Regions from separate parts of the Microcoleus pseudofavosus SVA1_A4 genome, predicted to be linked through region 2. Evidence: riboswitches for the same ligand, from Rfam matches in the RefSeq annotation. Region 2 holds a riboswitch; each other region holds the start of a gene.
What was found. Region 2 has a riboswitch for cobalamin ahead of QUA02_RS27935 (hypothetical protein). Riboswitches for the same ligand answer to the same signal wherever they lie in the genome.

Region 1: another riboswitch for cobalamin. It lies ahead of metE (5-methyltetrahydropteroyltriglutamate--homocysteine S-methyltransferase); the one in region 2 lies ahead of QUA02_RS27935 (hypothetical protein).
Region 3: another riboswitch for cobalamin. It lies ahead of QUA02_RS30695 (DUF1636 family protein); the one in region 2 lies ahead of QUA02_RS27935 (hypothetical protein).

The regions. Positions count from the first base shown of each region.
Region 1 covers NZ_JAUBPE010000003.1:192,952-196,063, forward strand. The annotation lists partial or broken gene metE (5-methyltetrahydropteroyltriglutamate--homocysteine S-methyltransferase) at 1-1,259, opposite strand, end outside; cobalamin riboswitch at 1,647-1,793, opposite strand; gene pstB (phosphate ABC transporter ATP-binding protein PstB) at 2,541-3,112, opposite strand, start outside.
Region 2 covers NZ_JAUBPE010000086.1:7,697-10,808, forward strand. The annotation lists gene QUA02_RS27930 (metal ABC transporter substrate-binding protein) at 1-881, opposite strand, end outside; cobalamin riboswitch at 1,385-1,529, shown strand; gene QUA02_RS27935 (hypothetical protein) at 1,648-2,088, shown strand; gene QUA02_RS27940 (SAM-dependent methyltransferase) at 2,108-2,974, shown strand; gene QUA02_RS27945 (energy-coupling factor ABC transporter ATP-binding protein) at 3,090-3,112, shown strand, end outside.
Region 3 covers NZ_JAUBPE010000111.1:4,881-7,992, reverse strand. The annotation lists gene cobW (cobalamin biosynthesis protein CobW) at 1-782, opposite strand, end outside; gene QUA02_RS30695 (DUF1636 family protein) at 1,148-1,561, opposite strand; cobalamin riboswitch at 1,584-1,730, opposite strand; gene QUA02_RS30690 (serine/threonine protein kinase) at 2,000-3,112, shown strand, end outside.

The DNA of each region.
Region 1 (3,112 bases), on a different contig from region 2:
GATCGTTGTGGTGGGAAAAATGGGCAGAGAAATCTGTTTTGACAGCCGCAAACCGTAGGATAATTCCCGTAGAAAGTCATTTGTCGTAATGCTTTTCATTCGCGACTGCACGGCAGGATTGGCTGGACTAAATTGCTCGAATTTTGTCCAGGCATCGGTAATCTTGGCGCGCTCGCTCTCAGTTTCTTCTCCTGCTAAACTGCGTGCCAAAAACTTTACCGCTTGCAGTTTTTGTTCTGCAAAACTAAACACATTGCGGAGAGGTTCTGGCAACTTTGTTTCCCGTTTGGCATCGTAGGGAACAAACTGCAATGATGCCGACGGCTGAATGACGATATTAGGCGTAATTCTCTGAATGTCTTGCAGCACTGCAGCAATTGTTCTGGACGGATTTGCCAGATGTTGCGGGCATCCACAATGCCAACGCCCAGATGCTTATCTGGGGGAAATCCATATTGCTTGAGTAAATCTAAATTGCGTCCGCGAGTGAAGTCTAAACTAATCGCGGTAACAGGCAATGCCATCACCCAAGAATAAGCTTCACCCAAGTCATCAAAGTAAGTGACAAGATGCAGCGGTAAATCGACTTTAGCAAAGGCTTGATAAGCAGTTTGATAGTGTGTTTTGAAGTTGTTTGCATCTCCCAGAACTAAGGCAGGTTCATGTATCTGCACTTCGGCAACCCCAAGGGCTTTTAATTGCGTCAAGAGTTCGATGTAGCGCGGCAGCAATTGCGCTAGAGAATCGTCCATTGCGCCATCTAACCGACTCAACCGCAGTAGGGTACAGGGGCCAAGAACGATCGGCACTGCCCGCTCCCCTAACGTCGCTTTTGCCCGCTGCACCGTCTCCAGAAAATCGCTGAAATCTGCTGGTTGCAGTTGGGTTGGAATTTCAGGCACGAGGTAGTGATAGTTGCTATCAAACCATTTGGTCATCTCTAGGGCCGGAATTCCTTCTTTGCCCCGTGCCATTGCAAAGTATCGATCGAGTCCTGATAACCCCTGAAAGCGTTTGGGAATTAGACCTAAACGAATTGTCCAGTCAAGCACACAATCGTAGAGTGTGGTATCGCCTGCACCGATGCGATCGATGCCTGTCTGTAGCTGTGTTTTCCAGTTTTCTATTTCTACAGTTTGAACAGTAGACAGTAAAGTATCTGCCTCTAATTTGCCACTCCAAAAACCTTCCAAAGCTTTCTTAATTTCACGGTTTTTACCAATGCGGGGATATCCAAGAGTTGCCGTTAAAATTGACATAATTGCTCCTAAGTTGGGGTTGTCAATTGATTCATCAGTCCATAGAAACTCTGTCGGAAACCAAGAGGTATCCGATGCCGAATTTCCGACAGCAATGCCATTAGATTGCAGGGCGCATCAAAGGCAAAACCATCTGAATTTCCAACAAAGCTATAAAAAAGCTGTTAGAAATTACAGCAGGCAAATGCCCAGCAAGATTCCTTGCATCTGAAACTAGATAATGCTGTTCATGCTAGTTTTTCAAACTTGCTATCTCGCCCTAGAAACCAATTCCAGCACAGGTTTCTCACAGGTTAAGGGGGATAATCGCCGATCGCGCAGCGTCTCTGAAAGAGAATCGAATTGAAAACAAAATGCTGAATACATCCGTACCTCGCAGATGGGTTAAATGAAACGATACAATCGGCGGGCATCCTGACTAAGAAACGATTGTACGCTTCATCACAGTTGCGGGACAGCGCCGGGTTCGCACCGGACTTTCCCCGTTTCCTCTAGTGGGTGATCTCCACCAGAACCGATTACTTCTGACAATACCACATTTCCGAAAATTTGCAACCCCCTCAGACAAATAGGGCGATCGCCTTGTGAACAAGCCTTTCAATTAAAAATCATTTAATGTCAACTAAAAGACTCATCCAAAATGCTGACTAACACAACATCAGGATTTTTATTGGTTCGATTAGGACCCTTAACCAAATCAAACCAGGAGATAAAATATCCTATGATTAAAATCCTTTTTTTGCTCCATAATGCACTGTTTTAAATTGGACGCGATCGCTGTCAGGATTATATAGACTAACGGTAAATCACAATCTACCTCTTTAATGAACCGCGAAGAAGATACAGCCTATTAAAAAAGGCGATGTTATTAAAATAGAACCGGGAGTTAAACACCAGGCAATCGAAGGTGAGACTCCTTTGGAAATTCTTGTGATTGAATTCCCTCCTGCCATAGGTGACTGTTATATAGTAAAGGAATAGCTCAAAAAAAGAGAGATCGCCCTTCGATCGGTATTTCTTTAAATTTCTATTTTCGCGATCGCCTCACAAAAATAAAGAGCGATAGCGATCGCCTGAGCGATCGCTCGTTGTGTCCGAGAACTGTTTAAGGAGTTGCGCGCGCGAGCAACAGATGAAGATTAACGATCTCGCCACCGCATAAACAATGACCCGCAGGATTAGTGGGCCTGCGAGTCATTAATTTAATAGTAAAATTGCTACAGTGAAGAGAAGGTAATGTCATTGCTGACAATGCGTAACGCCTAAATCTGACAATTGCATTTAACCAAATCGTCCGCTAATGTACTCTTCGGTTTCTTTAGTTTGGGGAGAACGGAAAATTTGTTCAGTGGTGCCAAACTCCACTAATTTGCCCCGTCGTTTGCCTTTATCGTCCGTTTCTGTATTGAAAAATGCCGTCGCATCTGCGATTCTTGACGCTTGCTGCATATTGTGAGTCACCGTAATAATTGTGTATCGTTCCTTAAGTTCTAAGCACAATTCTTCGACCTGTCGGGTAGAAATGGGGTCGAGAGCAGAGCAAGGTTCATCCATCAACAAGACATCGGGCTTCATGGCGATCGCGCGGGCAATACAGAGCCGTTGTTGTTGTCCCCCGGATAACGCCGTTCCTTTCTCTTGCAGTTTATCCTTGACCTCATTCCAGATAGCTGCTTGTCTGAGGGAAGATTCCACTAATTCATCCAGATTTCCTTGATAACCGTTGGTTCTGGGGGCATAGGCAATATTTTCATAAATGCTCTTGGGAAAAGGATTCGGTCTTTGAAACACCATTCCCACCTGTCGCCGCAATTTGACGGAATTCACTTGCGGGTCATAAATATTGCGATCGC
Region 2 (3,112 bases):
ACATAAAACACCCCGGCAAATTTTGCGCCTGTTTCCTTTGCTACCTGAAGCTGTGCCTCATTGCTGACTGTACTCTCACAGAATACAGCCGGAATTTGGTTTGCCTTCACCGTATTAATCACCCGTTCAACTTGTCTTGGTGTGGCTTGCTGTTCGGCATTGACCGACCAAATGTAAACTTCCTTTAAGCCGTAATCGCGGGCAATGTAGGAAAAGGCACCTTCACAACTTACTATGTAGCGTTTGTCCGGGGGAATGGCAGAGATAGCTTGTTTGAGTTTTGCATCGATCGCCCTAATTTGCTCGCTGTATTTTGCCGCATTCGCGTCATAGCTTGAAGCATTAGCCGGATCTAGATTTCCTAGGGATTTGCGAATGTTTTCAACGTAAATTAAAGCATTTTGCGGCGACATCCAAGCATGAGGATTCGGCTTACCTTGATAGGCATCTTCCGCAATATCGATCGGTTGAACTCCTTCACTTAGGGTAATGTGAGAAACTTTGGGGAGGCTGTTGTAAAATCGGGTTGCCCAGCGCTCCAAGCTCAAGCCGTTTTCCAAAATGCGATCGGCACGTTGCCCGCGTTCCAAGTCGCTGGGCGTAACTTCATAGCCGTGAATTTCCGCACCCGGTTTGGTAATAGATTCGACGATCGCCCGATCGCCCGCAACGTTCTGAGCCATGTCTGCCAGCACCGTGAACGTGGTGAGAATGACTTTTTTGTCTTGGGGGGTCGAATTCCCGGCGATCGGGCTAGAAGTTCCGTTTTGCTCGGTTTGAGGCCCCGTTGTCTGAGCGCTGCACCCGCCGATCCAAACTCCCAGCAACAGCGCCAATCCAACCATTTGATACCTTTTACGGCAGAGCACCTGATGATTCATTGCTGCTTTTCATAATTTTTTCATTTTTTTAAATTTTACCACAGGATTATGAAAGAGGGGTGGCAACGGGCGATCGGGCAGAATAGACATCTGGTGACAAGCCAGTCTTTGGACAGGCAGGATGCCTATCCCACTTTTGAATATGATAAACTTAAGCAGATCGCTCTTTCATACTTTTCGCTACCGCAGGCAATTCTTGTAGGGAATGGAAAAGAAATAAAATAGGTTTTAGAAAATGAAATAATATGAAGTCTTGATACTAAATCCGGTTCTATTAATTCCCGATCTTCTCCCAAAATGCTACTTGCTCGTACCGCCGCTCCAATTCCCCTTGTAACTGACGAAAATGGTGCTGTCCGCATCAGCAAAACTCGCGTCACCTTTGAGTAAACTAAAGAGACAATTGAGTGAAAAGCAAGTCAAGAGCCGGCTTTCTGCCTACCCCATAAGAATTGTTGCAGATGTCGGATCGGTTTTTTGTCAAATATCCCAAATAGTGGTAATATTCCCGTATATCGATCGGCTCTGATGAAAAACACACATCAGACGCAAGGGGGAAAGTTCGGTGAAAATCCGGCGCTGTCCCGCAACTGTAATGAGATAATTGCATCTCTGAGTCAGGATGCCCGCCGATTTGTTTACCTGTTGTTTTTCATCTGCGAGGTATGGATGATGGTGAGTTCAATATTTTTACAAATAATCTGCTGTTGTGCTCCGTTTCCCGATCGACAATAACGAAATTTTAGGCAGCGGGAAACTAAAAAAAATGCGAATCGAAGATAGTGTTTGGCAGGGTAGTTTTGGCTACTGGCAAAACTTGTTTATTCACCAAAATATTTTGCCGATCGGACATACTGCTTGGAATGGCTTTTTGCATCGAGGACGAGGCTTGGTTGCTTGCAAAATAAATACTCCCATTAACGGTTCTATCAATTGGAGTGTAGATACTATAAAGTACGATCTGCAATTTATTTCCCAATTGTACGCAACTGCTTATTTGCAACAACTAGAAGTAGAGGAAAATACTGTTTCAAATCTGCTCCAAATCATTGCTAGCTACGAACCCAAGGAAGCAATTATATTTTTGTCGATCGCCAACGGTCAGATTGATATCAATTTGTTGCAAAACTTGGCAATTTCTCCTGTTGAGTGCTATGAACAGGTATGCAAGCGCTGGGAAGAATTTCAACTCTGCCCGAAATCCTAAAACTTACTAAATTTTCCGAATGTCGAAGCCAAAATCAATCGAAATTTCCAAGGTAACTCGCTACCAAAATGCAGCGCTTAATTACTATTTGGGGTTGACAGATTCGCCCTACCTTCACTACGGCTATTGGGAAACCCTACCTGTGCCCGCTGATGAACTAACACTCGCGCGATTGCGCAGCGCTCAGCAAGCTTATACTGTAAAACTGTTGGATGCGATCCCCAAAGGCACTCATACGATACTGGATGTGGGCTGCGGGATTGGCGGAAATGCGGCTTATTTGCTCGATCGAGGTTTTGCAGTGGAAGGGCTCGCACCCGATCCGTTCCAACAACAGCGCTTTCTCAAGTGTACGGGCGATCGGGCAATCTTCCACCTCACGAGGTTTGAAGACTTCAAAGCAACGCATTTCTACGATCTTATTCTCTTTAGCGAAAGTAGCCAGTATATGTCGGCTGTTGATATTGCTTCTGGTGCCGCCAAAATCATCAATCCTGGCGGCTACGTGCTGCTTGCCGATATGCTGCGTTCTGATGCTCACTATACAGAGGGAATGTTCTCTAATTGTCATGTTGTTACTGAACTTCATGCAGCATTAAAGCAGGCTGGATTCACTTTAGTCAAAACTGAGGATATTTCCGCTCATATTGTACCGACAATCGATTTGTATGTCGATACTTTCCGCAGGTATGGACTGAATACGATGATCTATGTTGCAGATTTAATTGCGATCGCAGTTCCCCCCGTCCACACATTCCTGCGCTGGATATTTCGTCGCTGGTTCAAGAAGCTGGTGGTTGAAGGATTGGAGGCAAGTCAACTTTTTGAGCAACATCTTTGTTATGAAATTCAACTTTGGCAGTTGTCAAAAACCGATGAAAACTGACACAAATACAATGGAAATTGGTAATCGGTAATCGGTAATTGGAGGCAGAGCCTCCGGGTATTTATTCCCAGGCAGAGCCTGGGAACAAGGCTATAAAAAATAAAAAATAACGAATATGTCTGAATGGATTCTCGAATT
Region 3 (3,112 bases), on a different contig from region 2:
GCAACAAAGAAAGTCGAGTTAATATCATCATCGTGTTCGTGTTCCTCCTCAGTGTCGTGGTGACTCGGGCGAGACTCCAAATCATCCTCAACCGCCGCATTAAATCCCAATACCACATCTGGGTTAATTTCGCCACCTTTGCAGGGAACAATTTTCACACTCGGACGCAACTCTTGCTGCAACCAGCTTTGGACTTTCTGGTGAGTTTCCGCATCCACGCGATCGACCTTCGTTAAAAGTACCATATCGGCACAGGCTAACTGGTCTTCAAACAATTCCTCGATCGGAGTTTCGTGATCTAAACTAGAATCAGCCTGCCGCTGTGCCATCAAAGCATCGATATCGCCCACAAAAGTACCGCTAGCAACCGCTTCGCAATCGACAACAGCAACCACACCATCTACCGTCGCACCGGTGCGAATTTCCGGCCAGCGAAAAGCTTGAATCAAAGGTTTAGGAAGTGCGAGGCCAGAAGTCTCAATTAAGATACAATCAATTTGTTCTCTACGCTTCAACAATTCCTGCATAGTCGGCAAGAATTCCTCTTGAACAGTGCAGCAAAGACAACCATTTGTTAGTTCTACAATATTGTTGCTGACATTTTCTTCTTCGTCGCAAACTTGGCAATCGCGCAGCAGTTCTCCGTCGATACCAATTTCCCCAAATTCGTTAACCAGAACAGCAATGCGGCGGCCTTGATTGTTTTGCAATAAGTGGCGAATTAAGGTAGTTTTGCCGCTGCCGAGAAAGCCGGTAATGACTGTAACAGGAATTTTGTGCATTGATAATTTTGTGCTTATTTGGTGGTGGGATATCTCGTTCCCAGGCCCAGCCTGGGAATGCCGATCTAGAGGCTCTGCCTCGCTGAAATAAAGGAGCGCTTTTAATACGAGGCATAGCCTCTGCGTATGCGTTACCAGGCCGATATCGTAGGTGACAACTTAATACTGAAACCTACAATAAAAGTCGCTTTTAGGCGAAGTCTAGATCCCCCTAAATCCCCCTTAAGAAGGGGGACTTTGAGAATATTTCTTGTCCCCCCCTTATTAAGGGGGGTTAGGGGGGATCTAGATTTCAATAAAAACAATAGAGACGATCGGTTTGACGTTAAGTTGTCACCACTGGGCAAAGCCTGGAAGGAAAAAGCTTAATTTCCCAGCGGTGGAATCTTTGCTAAAATGCCTTTTTTCAGAGCTTGAGGACGCTCAGACCAAGGCAACAAACCGTCCGATTTAGCATAGTATTGACCCGCGCATTCGAGTACAGCTTCCGCACTTTGCGGTTCATTTGCAGGCAAATCGCCAAACAGATAAGTGTACTTCCCAACAGCAGCAAAAGACACCGCACAAGAGTGACTGCAAGCACTCATGCACTCAACTTCCCGAATGTCAAACTCATCGCAAAATTCCCAATCTTTAGCGAGTTGCGACAAGTCTTCCATAAATTGTTGACCGCCGCTTTTGCCTTCGCGCTTGCCGTTTTTCCAAACACTAGCGCAAGCAGTGCAAACAAACAGACTGTGCTTGGTGGTGCGTACAGCCGTGTTAATTCCATCCATCATCCGTACCTCGCAGATGCGTTCAAAAGTGAGTTAGATATCGGCGGGCATTCTGACTTGAGAAACCACAAGGGTTTCATTACAGTTGCGGGACAGCGCCGGACTTGCACCGAACTTTCCCCGTTTCCTCTAACGGCTGCTCCCCGCTAGAACCGATCGCGAAATCACATCATACCGCACTTGCCGCCTTTTTTCAAAAAAGTTATGTTGGTAAGAGCGATCCATCCCAAAAAAAATAACTCTTTGTGGAACAGGCATCTTGCCTGTTGCTGACAGGATCAAAACCCATCAAAAAAAAATAACTCTTTGTGGAACAGGCATCTTGCCTGTTGCTGACAGGATAGAAACCCATCAAAAAAAAATAACTCTTTGTGTAACAGGCATCTTGCCTGTTAATGACGGGCTAGAAGCCCCTCCCACAAGAACATTACTACAAACTATATGAACGCCTTCCCCGATTTTTCCACTGACGGCTATCAGATTGAAAAAGAACTCGGACACAACAGTCTCGGCGGCCGAGTTACATACTTAGCGAAAAATACGAATACTCAAAAATTAGTTGTAATTAAGCAATTTCAATTTGCTCAATTAGGTGCTAGCTGGGCAGAATACGAAGCTTACGAACAAGAAATTAAAGTTTTGCAAAAGTTGGATTTCCCAGGCATTCCCCGCTATCTCGATTCTTTTCAAACTGACAGCGGTTTCTGCATGGTGCAGGAATACAAAAATGCCGAATCTGCTGTCGCCCGGACTTTTTCGCCGCCGGATATCAAGCAAATTGCGATCGCCACTTTAGAAATTATAGCTTACCTGCAATCCCAAAAACCGCCCGTAATCCACCGCGACATCAAACCAGAAAACTTGTTAATAGATGAGGAACTCAATGTTTATTTAGTAGACTTCGGTTTTGCTCGGCTAGGAGGTGGAAATATCGCGGCTAGCAGCGTCGTCAAAGGCACGATGGGATTCATGCCACCGGAACAAATGTTCAACCGAGAATTAACCAAAGGCTCGGATCTTTACGGCTTGGGGATAACGCTGATTTGTTTGTTAACTGGGACAAAATCTGCGGATGTCGGTAATTTAATTGATGCTAATTATGGCATTCATTTTCGGCATTTAGTACCGCCGTTGCAGCAAGGTTGGATGAATTGGCTGGAAAGGATGGTAGCGCCGAGATTGCAAGACAGATATCCATCGGCGGCTGATGCTTTAGCTTCACTAGAATCTTTGGATGTTAGGCGTTTACCTAAAGTGAGAATTGAGCGCGATCGCATTCAATTCACAGCTACTGAATATGGAGAAATCTTAACACAAACTATTGCAATTAGCAACCCAATTCCCCACACAATGCTTTGTGGCAGGTGGGAAGTCGCGCCGCATCCGAACGATCCGCCCCACACGCCCTACGACCACTCTTGGATCTCCTTTGAACCGCAGGCATTTGAAAGCAATGATATCGAGTGCAAAATCGCAGTCGATACGAGCAAATTGCTGGCAATTCAAACTTACAACCGCCAAATCATCTTGCGCGCAAATTCTGAACCCGAAACT